Regions from separate parts of the Streptomyces sp. NPDC052042 genome, predicted to be linked through region 1. Evidence: riboswitches for the same ligand, from Rfam matches in the RefSeq annotation. Region 1 holds a riboswitch; each other region holds the start of a gene.
What was found. A riboswitch is a leader RNA that binds a small molecule or an ion and turns the genes downstream of it on or off. The one in region 1 is predicted to bind cyclic di-AMP.
Positions count from the first base shown of each region.

Region 1 (4,204 bases):
CCGTCCCTCCCCTGACGGGCGCCGCCGCTGCGGGAACGGTCCTCAGAGCGGCAGGAGATCCGGCCGCTTCGCCACGACGTGGTCGCCCGAGGACTCACCGCGCAGCCGTCGGCCGATCCAGGGCACCAGGTGCTCGCGCGCCCAGTGGATGTCGTCGCGACGGACTTCGAGCGTGCCGCGCGGGGCCTGCGCGGGCCACGGCTGGTCGGGGTCGGCCGGCACGTCGATCCCGAGGACCTGGGCGGCGCGCAGCGCGACCCTGGTGTGCCCCTCGGGCGACAGGTGGAGCCGGTCGTCGTCCCAGGCCCGCCGGTCCTGGACGGACCTCAGCGACCACAGGTCGAGGACGGGGCAGCCGTAGCGGTCGGCGATGGCCCGCACATGGGCGGAGTACGTGGCGACCTTGCCGCGCAGGTGCCGCAGCACGGGAACGCCCCGGGTGTCGAATCCGGTGGTGATCATGACGGTGCCGACCGCTTCGGTCAGTTCGGCGACCGCGCGCTCGAAACGCTCGGCCACGTCGTCCGGGTCGGTGCCGGGCCTGATGATGTCGTTGCCGCCGGCACAGAAGCTCACCAGGTCGGGGGCCAGTTCCTTGGCGCGGGGGACCTGTTCCTCGACGATCTGGTCGAGGAGGCGTCCGCGTACGGCGAGATTGGCGTACCGGAAGTCCGCGTGCGTGGGGCCGTCGGCGTTCGTCCGCTCGCCGGGGTCCGGAAGCCGGTCCGCGAGAAGCACCGCGAAACGGTCCGCCCAGCCGATGTAGGTACCGTCCGGTCCGGGGTCGCCGACACCTTCGGTGAAGCTGTCGCCGATCGCCGCGTACGACCCGATGAGGCCCTTCCGATTGATGACGCCACGTTGGAATTTTCTCGAATCGTCTGCCACAAGCGTCTATCCTGCACCGTCGAATGTGACCTACGCGACCGTAATAAGGGGTTGACGGATGGTGAGATAGACCACCCGGTCAGGACTCCGAGGGGGGAATAGGCGCCACGAGGGGGTGGCGCGTCGTCGTGACGCGCCACCCCCTCGTCGGGACCGGATCGGGCCTCTGCCGTCCGTCGGAGCGTTCGGCTCAGACGTAGATGCCGTGCGCGGCGAGGTAGGCGACCGGGTCGATGTCGGAACCGTACGCCGGGCCGGTGCGGACCTCGAAGTGCAGGTGCGGTCCGGTGGAGTTGCCGGTGGAACCGGAGAGGCCGATCTGCTGGCCTGCGCCCACGGACTGGCCCGCCGAAACGGAGATCGAGGACAGGTGCCCGTACTGCGAGTAGCGGCCGTCGGCGTGCTTGACGACGACCTGGTTGCCGTACGCACCGCCCCAGCCGGCGGTGACGACGGTGCCGGAGGCGATGGACTTCACGCTGGTGCCGGTGAAGACGGGGAAGTCGATGCCGCTGTGGCTGCCGCTGGACCAGTTGGATCCGGAGGCCCGGTATCCGGTGGTGTGGTTGCCGGGAACCGGGTGGACATAACCGGAGCCGGTGCTCGCGGCGGCCGGGGCGGAGGTCTTCGCCTTCGTGGCCGCCTGCGGCTGCGCCGGCGCGGGCTTGGCCGGAGCGGGCTTGGCCGGAGCGGACTTCTGGACCGTCGACGGCACCGAGAGCACCTTCGACGGAAGGGCGGAGCCCGCGCCCGCACCGGCGGACGCGGCGTGGCCGGACGCCTGGGAGCCGAGCGTCAGCTCGGTGCCCGGGCGGATCAGGTCCGGGTCGGCACCGATGGCCTCGCGGTTGTCCTGGTAGAGCTTCTGCCAGCCGCCCTCGATCCCGTGCTCGGCGGCGATCTTCGACAGATAGTCGCCGGGGACGACGGAGTACGTCGTGGCGGCGGCCGGCTCCTGCGCGGCCCGCTGGACCGGGACGGTGTGCGCGGCGGAGGCCGGGGCGGTCTGCGGCGCGGCGTGGGCGCCGGTGGCGCCGAGCAGCGGCAGGGCGATGATGGCGCCACCGGCGCTCACGGCGGCGACGCCGCGGGCGATCACGCTGGACTTGGTACGGCGGTGCTTACCCGGGATGGGCATGATGCGCTTCCTCTCCGGCGCCTACGAGGTGAGCTGTCGGGTTCGGGCTGGAGATGCCCGGCCGCGGCGAGCGCGACTTCACCCCGAGCCGACCGGATTTCACCGGTCGGCGGCCTACCTGGTTCCCCCGCTCCTGCCACGCGTCGAGTGGATGCGATATCCGGGCGGCGGCAGGATTAGGCGGTCCGTCCGGATTTGACGGTGACCGTAAGCGAGCCGGACGGCGAGAACAAGCCACTGACTCCCGGAAGGAATCCGGGACCGGGAATTCAGAACCGAATTCCCGTCACACTCCGTGGATCCGGGATCCTGAATTCCTGCGCCGCGCAAGGAATGCCCGAACGGCCGATCGGCACGCACGGTCACGGATATGATTCCGCTCACGAGCGGTGATCAGCCTGGGAAACCAAAACGGATATACATCAATAAATAGCCTCAATACGGACATCGAGTGGGCACCATGCGCGTCGGAGCCCCGGCCTCCCGCACCCGCGACGATGTGACAGAAATCCCGCCGCCCATGTCCCGGCAGGCACGAAGATCGGCAATTCCGGTGATCCAGAAGATAATCCCGGACACCCCCATGCACTGACCGCGCATCAGTTGACAATGGAATCCGGCCGCAGCACCTCGGGAAATCGCGCCCCCTCGCGAGCCGGCTCGATAAATGATCAGAAGTGCGCGTGACAAGAGATCAAAACCGCTTCGGCCATTTCCCGTCCTTCCGGCGGGGGCCACGTACCGAAGGGCTGTCCCATGCCCTTCATCGGTCAGCGGGCTTCAGGCCGCGTGGAAGCCCCCGGACGCAGCAGGAGCGAGAAGGGTTCGAGCCCGGCCCCGAGGCCGGTCCGGGGCCCGGGCTCCGCCAGGGTCACCCGGACCGCCCGCCGTCCGCCACGGGCCGTTGACCACGACCGACTTCCCTCGGGGACGGGCGGATCGACACGGGTATCGACAGCGGGGCGGACGAGATGATTGCCTGAGGAACCGATGTCGTATCGTCGCGGAAGTGGCCTTGTCGGCGACTCCCGCCGACGGCCGGACGCCCAGGAGTCAGTGTGACGCAGCAGTTGCCGCAGATCCCGTCGACGGAACCCGAGCTGACGGGTGTCCGCAACTTCCGTGACGTGGGCGGACTGCCCACCGCGGACGGCAGGCGGGTGCGGTACGGAACACTCTTCCGCAGTGGTCATCTCGCGCACGCCACCCCCGAGGACGCCGCCTTCCTCACCGACCTGGGGCTGCATACGATCTTCGACTTCCGCAACGCGGCCGACCTTCGGCTCGACGGCCACGACGTGGAGCTGCCGGGCGTACGGAACCTCAACATCCCGCTCTCAGACCCGGCGGACGGCGCGGGGTTCTGGCGGATGGTCCGCGAAGGCGACCTGGAGCAGCTGCGCTCGCTCCTGGCCGATGGGAAGGGGGCGAACCGGATGATCGCCTCGTACCGCGAGATCGTCCTGGAGCGCACCGCGGAGCACAGCCGGGTGCTGCACGCGCTGGCCGAGGACAGTGTTCCGGCGCTGATGCACTGCGCGGCGGGCAAGGACCGGGCCGGTCTGTCGATGGCCGTGTCCCTGCTCGCGGTCGGTGTCGAGCGCGACGCCATCGAGGCCGACTACCTGAAGTCCGATCAGGCGCACCGCCGCTACCGGATCCGCCGCAGCGACACCTCTGCGGACGGCATGTCGGCCGAGGTGCTGGAACTGCTCAATCCGCTCTTCGGCGCCCACCGCGACTACCTCGCCGCGGCGTTCGCCTCCATCGAGGAGACCTGGGGCGACACCGAGCGCTATCTGGCGGAGGGCCTGCGGCTGTCCCCGGAAACCCGTGAGCGGCTGCGCGACCGGCTGATCGAGACGGTCTGACAGCAGCCGCCCGGCGGTCGCGGTGGTCAGCCTTTGGCGGCCACCGCGAAGAGGATGTAGAGGAAGGCCGCGACGACGTGTCCGGCGATGAGGTAGGCGATCAGCCGGATCACGACGCCGCGCGGGAACTTCCGTTCCTGGGCTTCGTACTTCTTGCTCGACCCCAGCGGGTCGAAGTTCTCTGAATCGGACATGGTGGTCCTCTCTGGGGACCGGCCGGGGCCGGTCTCAGCGGCGGTGGATACCGTCGCCGAGGCACAGCTCGGCGGCGGGGCTCTGCAGGAGGGTGTGGACGAACAGGAGTTCG
Region 1 is NZ_JBIUBU010000023.1:101,121-105,324, forward strand. It holds gene ACIHCL_RS29475 (SGNH/GDSL hydrolase family protein) at 43-888, opposite strand; gene ACIHCL_RS29480 (peptidoglycan DD-metalloendopeptidase family protein) at 1,079-2,026, opposite strand; cyclic di-AMP (ydaO/yuaA leader) riboswitch at 2,032-2,186, opposite strand; gene ACIHCL_RS29485 (tyrosine-protein phosphatase) at 3,085-3,897, shown strand; gene ACIHCL_RS29490 (DUF6126 family protein) at 3,924-4,091, opposite strand; gene ACIHCL_RS29495 (helix-turn-helix domain-containing protein) at 4,126-4,204, opposite strand, start outside.

Region 2 (4,204 bases), on a different contig from region 1:
GGCGGGGTCGGCCACGGACGGGAACGGGGCCGCGGGCGGAGTGCGGCCGAGGGCCGGGATCCGCCCGTCAGGCCCACCGGACGGCCGGGCGAACGGTCAGGCGGACGCCTCGGTGAGGTCGGCCAGTTCCTTCTCGGTCAGCCGGAGGTCGGCGACGGCCGTCAGGGCGGGCAGCTGCTCGACCGTACGGGCCGAGGCGATCGGCGCGACGACGGTCGGCCGGGACGCGAGCCAGGCCAACGCCACGGTCGCGACCTGCGCGTCATGGGCCTGCGCGACACGGTCGAGTGCGGCGAGGACCTTACGCCCCCGCTCCGACTCCAGGTACTTCGCCGCGCTGCCCGCACGCACGCTCTCCACCTGGGCCCCCGCGCGGTACTTGCCGGTCAGGAAACCGGAGGCCAGGGCGTAGTACGGGACGGCGGCGAGCCCGGCCCGGGCGGCCGTGTCCTGGAGCGCGCCCTCATACGTGTCGCGGGAGACCAGGTTGTAGTGCGGCTGGAGGGCGACGTAACGGGCCAGCCCCTCGCGCTCCGAGAAGTCCACGGACGCCTGGAGCCGTTCGGGGCTGATGTTGGACGCGGCGATCTCCCGCACCTTGCCGGCCTTCACCAGCCCGTCGAGGGCGGTGATGATCTCCTCGACCGGAACGGACTCGTCGTCGAAGTGCGTGTAGTAGAGGTCGATGTGGTCCCTGCCGAGCCTGCGCAGCGACTCGTCCGCCGCCGCCTTGATGGTGGCGGCGGAGAGCCCCTTGTAAGAGGGGTGGGAGCCGACCTTGGTGGCGATGAGGACATCGGAGCGGTCGGGGCGTGCCGCGAGCCACTTGCCGATGACGGTCTCCGACTCGCCGCCCTCGTTGCCCGGCACCCAGGCGGAGTAGGCGTCGGCGGTGTCGATGAAGTTGCCGCCCACCGCCGTGTAGGCGTCCAGCACGGCGAACGACTGCGCCTCGGCGGCCGTCCAGCCGAAGACATTGCCGCCGAGGGCGAGCGGGAAGACGTGCAGATCGGAAGAGCCCAGCTTGCGAAGAGAAGTCATGCGTGGATCAACGTGTTCCCGTCGATCGGGTATTCCGTCCATCGGCCGCCCGGGGGACGGCCGATGGACGGTCCCCCGGACGGCCGGACGGCTGGGGTCGCCAGGACCGCACGACGTCTCGGGGTACGGGGACCGCGTATCCGCTCAGGTCGCACAAGGACCCGAACGGGCCCGGAGACGTGCTCAGATGTTGAGGCCCTTGCCCCGCAGCCAGGACATCGGGTCCACGCCCGTGCCGTCCGCGGTGTGGACCTCCAGGTGGAGGTGCGGGCCCGTCACATTGCCGGTCGCGCCGACCCGGCCGATGGTCTCCCCGGTGGAGACCTTCTGACCGATGCCCACACCGATCGAGGACTGGTGGCAGTACCACACCTCCGTGCCGTCCTCCAGCTCCAGCACCGTGCGGTAGCCGTACGAACCGGACCAGCCCGCCGACGTGATGGTGCCTCCGTGAACGGCCTTGACCGGGGTGCCCGTCGGCGCCGCGAAGTCGAGGCCGGTGTGGTGACCGGAGGCCCACATCGTGCCGGCCTGCCCGTATGTCGAGGTGATCGTGTACGAGCTGGTCGGGATGGCGTAGCTGGCGGCGAGCTTGGCGAGCCGCAGGGCCTCGGCCTTCTTCCTGGCCTCCTCCTCGGCCTTCTTCCTGGCCTCCTCCGCCTTCTTCTTCTCGGCGGCGGCCTTGGCCTCGGCGACGTCCTGCTGCTTCTTGGCCTCGGCGGCGGCCTTTTCCGCGGCGGCCCTCTCCTGGGCCTCCCTGGCCTCGGCGTCGGCGGCGGCCTGCTGCTGCTCGGCCTGCTGGAGGATACGGGCGCGGAGCGCCTCGCCCGCGTCGGTCGTGCCCTGCTCGGCCTCCGCGGTGGTGATACCGGCGGTGGTGAGCGGGGCGGTGTCGGCCTCGGCTCCGTCGTTCTCGGAGTCGTCGGAGAGAAGGGAGCCCACGCCGGGAAGGGACTTGGCGTCGGGCAGTTTGTCCGTGATGGCGTCGGGAAGGGAGATGGAGACCGGCGGCTTGCCCTGTGCGGTGGCCATGCCGCCCGCACCGACCGCCGCGATGACGCCGACCCCGAGTACCGCGGAGCTGCGGGCGAGTCCGCTGCGCTGCTTGGTGACGCGGTGCCTGCCGCGCACCGGGCGGACGGACTCCTCGGTGGGGTTCCACTCCTCCCAGCCACGCTCGGAACCGGAGTCGCCGTCGACGCGGAAGTCGACGCCGGAGAAGGCCGCGGTGGCGGCCACGTCCGGTTCGCCTCCCTGGTCCACGGCGCCGAGACCGGCACCGGGCACCGCCGCCATGCCGATCGTTCCGTGGTCGGAGCCGTAGGCGGCACCGGAGCCGTAGCCGGGGCCCGCGCCGTAACCGGGGCCGAAGTCGGCACCGAACGCGGAGTCGAGCCGGGTGGGGGCCTCGGGGGCAGGCTTGTTGGACGCCACGGGGGCGCACTCCTTTCCTTCCTTCTCGCCTACCGGGTTAGCTGACGGGTTCGGAGCAGGAAGGTCTCCTACGGGCTCCGCGTCTCTCACGAGACCCGGATGTCCGATTCACCCCAGGGTGTTGGTTCCCCGGTTCCCTTGCGGAATTCGGCGCTCGCGCACGGTGCCGCCTCTGACGACGGCTGGGACGACCGCGCTGCGTTATCGAACGTTAATAGACACCCGCCCCTGATTCCAAGCCGCTCCCACCGATCGTTCACGCCCACGGCCTGGACTTTAATGGACATCTCGGGGCGTAATCAGACGAGTTGATCGTGCCTCAACCGTTATCTATTTTCTGACGTTGCGTCAATTGTTATGCGGAGCGACGCCTTTCGATTACAGACGGTTGCAGGCCCGGCCCTGCCGACTCCCCGCCCCTCCGGAACACCGCTGCCCGCCCGATCCCCCTCCGACTGGCCGCCCCGGCCCCCGAGCCCTCCGCCCTTCGCACCCCGCCGACCGCCCGAACCAGCCGGACCGACCGTCACATCGGGTCCGGCCCCACGATCCGGACGGTCCTGCGCCGCTCCGGCTGCCCTTCCGCGGGGCGTACGACCGCGAGCAGGGCCAGATCGTCGGTCGTCTCGCCCCCCGTGTGCCGCCGTACGTCGTCGGTCAACGCGGACAGCAGTTCCTCCGGCCCGGGAAAGATCCGCCCGCGCAGCCGGGCCGCCGGATCGTAGAAGACCCCGTCCGCGTTCCGCGCCTCGGAGAGGCCGTCGGTGTAGAGCAGCAGCGTCGCCCCCGGCGGCAGCTCCCACGCGTCCGCCCGGTCGGGCCACGCGCCCAGGTCCATCCCGAGCGGCAGCGCGGGCATCGAGGGCTCCAGTACGTCCAGCCTCCCGTCCGGGTACAGCAGGATCGGCTCGGGGTGGCCGCGGTTGACGATCCGCACCTGGCACAGGCCGGCCGGGATCTCGGCCAGCACGGCGGTGGTGAAGCCCTCGACGGCGTCGGGACCGCCCCGGCGGGTGCCCCACTCCCGCACCAGCGCGCGCTCCAGGCGCCGCGCCACGCCCTCCAGCGAGCGTTCCTGTTCGGCCGCCTCCCGGAAGGCCCCGATGACCACCGCCACCGTCTCCACGGCGTCGAGCCCCTTGCCCCGCACATCGCCGACCACCAGCCGGACTCCGTACGGGGTGTCCGTCACTGCGTACAGGTCGCCGCCGACGAACTCGTCGGCCTGCGCCGCCTCGTACCGTGCCGCCACATGCAGCCCACCGATCCGGTCGGAGGGCTTCGGCAGCACCGCCCGCATGGCCCGCTCCGCGATGACACGGGCGGAGGCCAACTGCTCGTTGCTCCGCCACACCACCCGGTTGATCACCACCGCGAGCACCGAGACGGTCGCCAGGGTGAGCAGCTCGATCAGTGGAACAGCCGCCGGCAGCGAGTCGGATGCCAGCCGGAGCGCGATGACGGCCAGCATCGAGGCGATGCCGGTGAGCACGGTGGTGGACAGCGAGAAGAACGGCGCGGCGATCAGCGGCGCCGCCACGAACAGCGGAATGGCGGTGAAGACCGACGGGGTGAACAGATCGAACAGCAGCCCCCCGATGATCATCAGGATCGGCAGCATGCGCACGAACCGTCTGGCGCCGACGCCACCGGCACCGGCGTGTCCGCCGCGCCGCTTCAGCCGCTTCCACACCTGTGGTCTCCTGCCCGGTACACGCACGGCTGCGGA
Region 2 is NZ_JBIUBU010000010.1:257,500-261,703, reverse strand. It holds gene ACIHCL_RS19195 (aldo/keto reductase) at 97-1,041, opposite strand; gene ACIHCL_RS19190 (M23 family metallopeptidase) at 1,225-2,475, opposite strand; cyclic di-AMP (ydaO/yuaA leader) riboswitch at 2,487-2,638, opposite strand; gene ACIHCL_RS19185 (PP2C family protein-serine/threonine phosphatase) at 3,002-4,096, opposite strand.
Region 2: it holds a riboswitch for cyclic di-AMP, as region 1 does, so the genes downstream of both, ACIHCL_RS19190 (M23 family metallopeptidase) here and ACIHCL_RS29480 (peptidoglycan DD-metalloendopeptidase family protein) in region 1, are expected to answer to the same signal.

Region 3 (4,204 bases), on a different contig from region 1:
GCGTGATACGTGCTGCATCGACTTGTGACACGCGTTCGAGTCCGGTTAGGTTCACCGTTCGACCCACCGGTCGCTCGTCAGAACTCGTCCGTCACACGGAAGGCAATCTCATGGGCTCCGCGAACGGCAGACACCGTCGTCCTCGCCAGGCACCCGCCATCGTCGTCGCGGCGGGCGTGACCGGATCCGCCCTCGCCATCCCGCTGCTCGGCGCGGGCGCCGCGCAGGCGGCCGATGCCGCGACATGGGACCGGGTCGCCGAGTGTGAGAGCGGCGGCACCTGGAGCGCCGACTTCGGGAACGGCTCCTACGGCGGTCTTCAGCTCACCCCGGAGATCTGGAAGGCGTACGGCGGTGAGGAGTACGCCCCGCGCGCCGACCTCGCCAGCCGCGCCCAGCAGATCGCCGTGGCCGAGAAGATCCTCGGCGACCGGGGTCCGCAGGCGTGGCCGAGCTGTGCCCCCCTGTCCGGTCTCGCGACGGACGGGTCCCTGCCGGGCGTCGACCCGGGGGCGACGCCCTCCGGCGGCCCCGCCGAGGGCGCCGGCGCGAAGAAGGGCGCGGGGGCGAGGGGCGGCACCGGTTCGGCGGAGGACGCGCAGTCGGGCGACGAGGGGCGGGAGTCCCCGTCCGGCGGGCACGCCACGCCTTCCCGTGGCGCCGGGAAGCCGGCCGCGAAGCCCTCGCCCACCGAATCGGCCACCGAGTCCGGCGCGGGCGCGTCCAGTTCTTCTTCCGGTGCGCATCGTTCATCCGGGTCTAGGGATATGGGCGATTCGGGTGTTTCTTCCGGACCGTCAGAAAAGTCCGAGGCGACCGGAGGATCCGGGATGTCCGGAGGCGTGGGTGGCAAGCACCGTGGCGCACCGGCCGCCGAGGAGCAGGAGGCCGGTGACGGCGTCGGCCGCGAGTCGGGCCGCCATGCCTCGCGCGGTGGTGAGGGCGGGCGCGGGGCGGGCTCCCCGGTCGCGGATGACACGTACACCGTCCGTCCCGGTGACAATCTCTGGGCGATTGCCGAGGCGGAGGACGTCCCCGGTGGCTGGCCCGCGCTCTATGAGGCCAACAAGGAGGTCCTGGGCTCCGATCCGGACCTCATCCTCCCTGGTCAGAGCCTTGAGGTCGATGTGAAGGCCGACTGAGGCCCGGTTCGGTGACCGGCTGATGGGGCCTCAAGAACCGGGGCGCTTCGGAGACCTGTGTCCGCTTGTGCGTAAGTGAGACATGGGTCTCTTTGCGTCAATTGGCGCGTCGGGCTCAGAGGGTCCTTCCGTAGCGCTCCCCACCTGCGAAAACGACGGTTCCTCAGATGCAAGTAAGAGATGATTGTCCGATGTGTCTATCTTTGAATATGAGGCTTATATGTGTTTACGGTCAGAACCGCTCGCACCGCGGGCCCCGTCGACCGTCACGCCGAATCCTGCCGTCGGTCGGAGGGAACAGACGCGTTCAAGCGCCGTAGGCAGGAGCGGGGGACCCAGGTAGGCGTCGGCCCCGACCGTCGGAAGACGCGTCAGGACCGGCTTGGGGTGAAGTCGCGTGCTAGGACGTGCGACCGGGCAACTCACTAGGCCCGAACCCGACAGCTCACCTCGTAGGCGTCGGTGAGGAGACTTCCATGCTGTTTTCCGGCAAGGGCAAGCACCGTCGCCCGTCCAAGGTCGTCCGTGTCGCCACGCTCGCCGGCGTCACCGGCTCCGCCGTCGTCGTCCCGCTGATGGGTGCGGCCGACGCCTCCGCCGCCTCCGTGGCCACCTGGGACGCCGTCGCCCAGTGCGAGTCGGGTGGCAACTGGTCCATCAACACCGGTAACGGCTACTACGGCGGCCTGCAGTTCTCGCAGTCCAGCTGGGCCGCTGCCGGTGGCCTGAAGTACGCGCCCCGCGCCGACCTGGCCACCAAGTCCCAGCAGATCGCCACCGCCGAGCGGCTCCTCGCCATGCAGGGCCCGGGTGCCTGGGGCTGCGCCGGCGCCGGCAACCTGCGCAACGACGGCGTCAAGCCGGGTGTCGACACCTCCTCGAAGAGCTCCGGCACCGTCAAGAAGCAGAACACCCAGACCGCCCCCAAGCAGCAGACCCAGCCGACCCAGCAGGCCCAGCAGCAGGTCGAGCGCGGCCAGGCCCCCGCCTCCCGCTCCGAGCGTCCCGCCGCCCCGCAGACCGGCGCGAAGAAGACCGTCACCACCCCGACCGGCAAGAAGGTCAAGAAGGGCGACGGCGAGTACAAGGTCGTCTCCGGCGACACGCTCAGCAAGATCGCCGCCGAGCACGGCGTCAAGGGTGGCTGGCAGCGGCTGTTCGAGCTGAACAAGGACATCGTCGAGAACGCCGACCTGATCTACCCGGGTCAGCAGCTCCACCTGACGAAGTAGTCCGGCACCCTCTCCTCTCCTCACCTCCCGGGCGTCCCCGGACGCTCCGGTGCCCCAGGACCCCCCGGCCCGGCGCGCGTTCCCCGTGCGCGCCGGGCCGGGGTTCTCCGTTCGGCGCGCATGGCGTGCGACGCGCACGGTGCTCCGCGGGTGAGGTCCGGGCGGTCCGTCACCTCCGGGCGCCGCGCCCCGTTCAGGCGGTCCGTCACCACGGCTCCGCGCCCCCGGTCGCCCCCCCTGCGGGGCCGCCCGTTCAACTGTTGTAGTTACTGATCCGTAATCTTCTGGCCATTTGCCCGGGATCGTTCTCCCTTGGGTTCTTTTTCGTCCCAGGAGGCGGGCGGTCGTCGGGCTGAGCGGGCGGGGCCGGTTAGGCTCTTGTCGCAAGGCCAAAGTGACCCTGCAGAACCAGTGTCATATCCCAGAAGGAGATGCCTCGTGCCGTCCATCGACGTCGTCGTAGCCCGGGAAATCCTTGACTCCCGGGGGAACCCCACGGTCGAGGTCGAAGTCGGCCTCGACGACGGCAGCACGGGCCGTGCCGCCGTGCCGTCCGGTGCCTCCACCGGCGCCTTCGAGGCCATCGAGCTTCGCGACGGGGACCCCAACCGCTACCAGGGCAAGGGCGTCGAGAAGGCCGTCCTCGCCGTCATCGAGCAGATCGGTCCGGAGCTCGTCGGCTATGACGCGACCGAGCAGCGGCTGATCGACCAGGCGATGTTCGACCTGGACGCCACCGAGAACAAGGGCTCGCTCGGCGCCAACGCCATCCTCGGCGTCTCGCTGGCCGTTGCGCACGCCGCCTCCGAGGCGTCGGACCTGCCGCTGTTCCGCTACCTTGGCGGCCCGAACGCGCACCTGCTGCCGGTCCCGATGATGAACATCCTCAACGGCGGGTCGCACGCCGACTCCAACGTGGACATCCAGGAGTTCATGATCGCCCCGATCGGCGCGGAGTCCTTCTCCGAGGCCCTGCGCTGGGGCGCCGAGATCTACCACACGCTGAAGAAGGTCCTGAAGACCAAGGGCCTGTCGACCGGTCTCGGCGACGAGGGCGGCTTCGCGCCGAACCTGGAGTCGAACCGCGCCGCCCTCGACCTCATCATCGAGGCCATCAAGGAAGCCGGCTACGTCCCGGGCAAGGACATCGCGCTCGCGCTCGACGTCGCCGCCTCCGAGTTCTACAAGGACGGCACGTACGAGTTCGAGGGCAAGTCCCGCTCGGCCGCCGAGATGACCGAGTACTACGAGGAGCTGGTCTCCGCGTACCCGCTGGTCTCCATCGAGGACCCGCTGTACGAGGACGACTGGGACGGCTGGAAGATCATCACCGACAAGCTCGGTGCCAAGGTGCAGATCGTCGGCGACGACCTGTTCGTCACCAACCCGGAGCGCCTGGCCCGTGGCATCGAGGAGGGCTCCGCCAACGCCCTGCTCGTCAAGGTCAACCAGATCGGCTCGCTGACCGAGACCCTGGACGCCGTCGAGCTCGCCCAGCGCAACGGCTTCAAGTGCATGATGTCGCACCGCTCCGGCGAGACCGAGGACGTCACCATCGCCGACCTCGCCGTCGCGGTGAACTGCGGCCAGATCAAGACCGGCGCCCCGGCCCGCTCGGACCGTGTCGCCAAGTACAACCAGCTCCTGCGCATCGAGGAGATCCTCGACGACGCCGCGGTGTACGCGGGCCGCTCGGCGTTCCCCCGCTTCAAGGGCTGAACTCCACTGGCCCGGGCCTCCGACCCCCACGGACGATCCCGGTCCGCAGGGGCACCGAGGACCCCGGCCTCCGTCCGTCCCCGCACGCGGTCCCGTACCGTGTGCGGGGAC
Region 3 is NZ_JBIUBU010000008.1:201,955-206,158, forward strand. It holds gene ACIHCL_RS16405 (transglycosylase family protein) at 111-1,142, shown strand; cyclic di-AMP (ydaO/yuaA leader) riboswitch at 1,445-1,616, shown strand; gene ACIHCL_RS16410 (transglycosylase family protein) at 1,619-2,374, shown strand; gene eno (phosphopyruvate hydratase) at 2,813-4,093, shown strand.
Region 3: it holds a riboswitch for cyclic di-AMP, as region 1 does, so the genes downstream of both, ACIHCL_RS16410 (transglycosylase family protein) here and ACIHCL_RS29480 (peptidoglycan DD-metalloendopeptidase family protein) in region 1, are expected to answer to the same signal.

Region 4 (4,204 bases), on a different contig from region 1:
CCGCGAGCCCCACCCGGTCGACGTAGTCGTGGTGGGTGAAGCGGTACACGTCCCTGGCGGACAGGCGCGGGTACGGCGCGAAGAAGCGGTAGTACTTCGACTCGTCGGAGACCTGCTCGTAGAAGCTGACCAGCCGTTCGGCGTCGTCCGTGGTGATGGGCCGGATGCGCGCGGTGCCTCCGTCGCGGAGGACCACATCCGCTTCCCAGTGGTCGGGGTAGGCGTGGGGCGGACTCTGCTCCGGCGAGGACTGCATGGGCACAGACTACGGCTCGTCCACCACTCGCGTAGCTCCCGGGACCAAGGCAGTCTAAGGGGGGCCGAACGGCATTGCGGCACTGCTCCCGGGTGCGGCGCGGGTCGGCCGGAGCACCGCGCACCACCATGAGAGAATGGTCTAGACAACTAGTGAATCATGAAGGGCAGAACCATGGCTGAGCGCCGCGTCAACGTCGGCTGGGCCGAGGGCCTGCACGCCCGCCCCGCTTCCATATTCGTCCGTGCCGCCACGGCTTCCGGCATTCCCCTGACGGTCTCGAAGGCCGACGGGACTCCGGTGAACGCCGCCTCCATGCTCGCGGTGCTCGGTCTCGGCGCGCGAGGAGGCGAGGAGATCGTGCTGGCGTCCGAGGCGGACGGCGCCGAGATCGCCCTGGACCGCCTGGCGAGGCTGGTCGCCGAGGGCCTCGACGAACTCCCGGAGACCGTCTGACCCACGTCCGGCTTTCGGGCCCGCGTCCGGCCTTCCGGGAATCCCCGGAGGGCCGATTGCCGTAGCGACCGCCCCTGGGGCCGAACCCGCGAAGGAGCCGCGGTACCGCCGACCGGTACCGCGGCTCCTCACGTCTCCCGGTCGGGGCCGGCCCGCTTCCCGTGGCACGCGGTCGCCCCGAGCGAGGTCGCCCCGACCCCGCTCCGCAGTCCTCTCGCGATGCGCCGCGCCGGGGGCCTCGTCCTGAAGCGCTGCGGCGCGGCCGTATTCCGATGGTGGGGGAACGGGGTGAACGCTCTGCGGCCACCGCCCTTTTTCGGCCGCGGCAGGGGCGGTCCATGGGCGGGGAGAGCCGGAAGCGCCGAAGGCCCCGGCATGCCGGGGCCTTCGAAGAGCGGTTCGCGAGCGGCTCGCCGGGCGCCGTCGGTCAGACGGAGACGCCGTGGGCCCGCAGATACGCGACGGGGTCCATGTCGGATCCGTAGTGCGGGGCGGTCCGGGCCTCGAAGTGGAGGTGCGGTCCGGTGGAGTTGCCGGTCGAGCCGGAGAGTCCGATCCGCTGGCCCGCCCCGACGCTCTGGCCGACCCGGACGCCGATCGACGAGAGGTGCCCGTACTGGGTGTACGTGCCGTCCGTCATCCGCAGGACGATGTTGTTGCCGTACGCACCGCCCCAGCCCGCCTCGACGACCGTGCCGGCTCCGACGGCGACGACGGGACTCCCGGACGCCGCGTGGAAGTCGATGCCCGAGTGGTGGCCCGAGGACCAGAGCGAACCGCTGGATTTGTATCCGGTGGTGACGTAGGAGCCGGCGACCGGGAGCTGGAAGAGGCCCAGACGGGCGCGCTCGGCGGAGCGGGCAGCACGCATGCTCTCGGCCCGTGCCTCGGCGGCGCGCTTCGCCTCGGCCCTGGCCTGGGCGCGCTTCTCGGCCTCGGCCTTCCGCTGGGCCGCCGCCTTCGCCTCGGCGACGACGTCGGCCCGGTGCTGCTGCGCGTCGGCCTGGGCGTCGATCCGGTCGGCGATGACGTCCTGGATGGCGATGACCTGGTTCAGTCCGGTGTCGCCGACGGCGGAGGGCTCGGTGTCCGCCGCGAGGGCCGGGGAGGCGAGCCCTCCGACGACGCCGGTGGTGGCCAGCGCCGCGACGCCAGCGACCTTGGCGCCGCCGCGCGTCAGCCGGCCGGGGGCTCGGTGCTTCCCGGTGGAACGGGTGAACGCCATGAAGTGGCTGGTCCTTTCCTTCCTTCTCGCCTACCGGGTTAGCTGACGGGTTCGGAGCAAGGAAGGTCTCCTACGGACGCCCCGGCCTCATCGTGGTCCAGGCTTCCGATTCACCCCAGGGACTGCATGGGTCCCCGGCTCCCCTGGGCTCACGCCCGGTGGGGACTCGGCGATGGCCGTCCGGTGCGTCGCGGTCGCGACGTACGGGTGGCGGACAGCCCGGTCGACGCTAAGCGCGGGCCTGTTCGTTCACCAAACGGACAAGCCGTTCTGTAGCGCATCCCACAGGGTGCGCCGGAACCGCGGCCGCTGGAAAGGAAGACCCCCGTGAGACATCGCTCACAGGGGTCTTCCTCGTCCTCGCGCCCGGCCGCAGGCCGGTGGGCCGGTGCCGAGGGCAGGTGAACCGCCAGTCCCGGAGGGGCCAGTGCCGAGGGGACCGCTCCGGAGGAGCTGGTCGGCCCCGGATCCGTGACGGCGCGTCCGTCAGCCGGCGACCACCGACACCTCGCCGATACCCAGGGCCCGTACCGGCTCCTCGATCCGGGAGGCATCGCCGACGAGAACCGTCACCAGCCGGTCGACGGGAAAGGCGCTGACCGCGGCCGCGGTCGCCTCGACCGTTCCGGTCTCCGCGAGCCGGGCGTACAGATGGGCCTGGTAGTCGTCCGGAAGGCGCTGCTCGACCTGGTCGGCGAGGGTGCCCGCGACGGACGCCGCCATCTCGAACTTCAGCGGCGCGACGCCCACGAGGTTCTGCACCGCCGTCTCGCGCTCCTCGTCGGTGAGTCCCTCGGCCGCCAGCGTCCGCAGGACCGTCCACAGGTCCTCCAGGGCCGGTCCGGTCGACTCGGTGTCCACCGAACCGCTGATGGCGAGCATCGCGGCACCGGTCGCCCCCGTGACCGAGTCCGGGGCCGAGGACCGCAGCACCTGGGCGAAGGCCCGGACGCCGTAGGTGTAGCCCTTCTCCTCGCGCAGCACCCGGTCCAGCCGTGAGGTGAGCGTGCCGCCCAGGCAGTACGTGCCGAGCACCTGGGCGGGCCACACGCTGTCGTGGCGGTCGGGCCCGATGCGGCCGATCAGGAGCTGCGTCTGCACCGCGCCCGGGCGGTCCACGATGACCACGCGGCCGGTGTCGTCGGCGGTGATCGGCGGTGCGGGGCGCGGCTCGGCCGTGTCGCCCGACCAGTCGCCGAGCGTGTCGGCGAGCAGGGCCTCCAGGTCGATGCCGGTCAGATCGCCGACGACCACGGCGGTCGCCGCGGACGGCCGGACATGGGCGTCGAAAAAGGCGCGCACCGCCGGCGCGTCGATCCGGCCCACGGTCTCCTCGGTCCCCTGGCGCGGACGCGACATCCGGGACGTGGCCGGGAAGAGCTCCTTGGAGAGCTGCTTGGCAGCGCGCCGGGCCGGGTTGGCCTGCTCGTGCGGGATCTCGTCGAGCCGGTTGCGCACGAGCCGCTCGATCTCGCTGTCGGCGAAGGCGGGGGCCCGCAGCGCCTCGGCGACCAGCCCGAGCGCCTTGGCCAGCCGGGAGGCCGGGACCTCCAGGGAGACCCGCACGCCGGAGTGGTCGGCGTGCGCGTCGAGCGTGGCGCCGCAGCGCTCCAGTTCGGCCGCGAACTCCTCGGCGGTGTGCTTGTCGGTGCCCTCGGACAGGGCCCGCGCCATGATCGTGGCCACCCCGTCCAGGCCCTCCGGCTCGGCGTCCAGCGGGGCTTCGAGGACGATCTCGACCGCCACCACCTGCTGGCCTGGGCGGTGGCAGCGCAGCACCGTGAGGCCGTTGGACAGCGAGCCGCGCTCCGGCGCGGGGAAGGCCCAGGGGCGGGCGACACCGGGGGCGGGCTGGGGGTGGAACTGCATCGAAACTCCAGTCGCGGCGGCGTCGGTCACTTGTCCGCTCCTTCGTGCGCGTCGGTGTCGTCGGCGTCGGTCTCATCGGCGGCCTCGGCCGGTTCGACCGGTTCGTAGACCAGCACCGCCCGGTTGTCGGGACGCAGCCGTGCCTCGGCGACCGCCTGGACCTCCTTCGCCGTGATGTCGAGGACCCGCTGCACCGCGGTCAGGGCGAGCTGCGGGTCGCCGAACAGCACGGCGTACCGGCAGAGTTCGTCGGCGCGGCCCGCGACGGTACCGAGCCGGTCCAGCCACTCGCGCTCCAACTGGGCCTGGGCGCGCTCCATTTCCTCGGGCGTCGGACCCTCGGCGGCGAAGCGGGCCAGCTCCTCGTCGACCGCCGCCTCGATCTGCGGCACCTCGAC
Region 4 is NZ_JBIUBU010000005.1:103,478-107,681, reverse strand. It holds gene ACIHCL_RS11690 (GNAT family N-acetyltransferase) at 1-256, opposite strand, end outside; gene ACIHCL_RS11685 (HPr family phosphocarrier protein) at 431-712, shown strand; gene ACIHCL_RS11680 (M23 family metallopeptidase) at 1,140-1,937, opposite strand; cyclic di-AMP (ydaO/yuaA leader) riboswitch at 1,951-2,119, opposite strand; gene ACIHCL_RS11675 (M16 family metallopeptidase) at 2,424-3,806, opposite strand; gene ACIHCL_RS11670 (M16 family metallopeptidase) at 3,833-4,204, opposite strand, start outside.
Region 4: it holds a riboswitch for cyclic di-AMP, as region 1 does, so the genes downstream of both, ACIHCL_RS11680 (M23 family metallopeptidase) here and ACIHCL_RS29480 (peptidoglycan DD-metalloendopeptidase family protein) in region 1, are expected to answer to the same signal.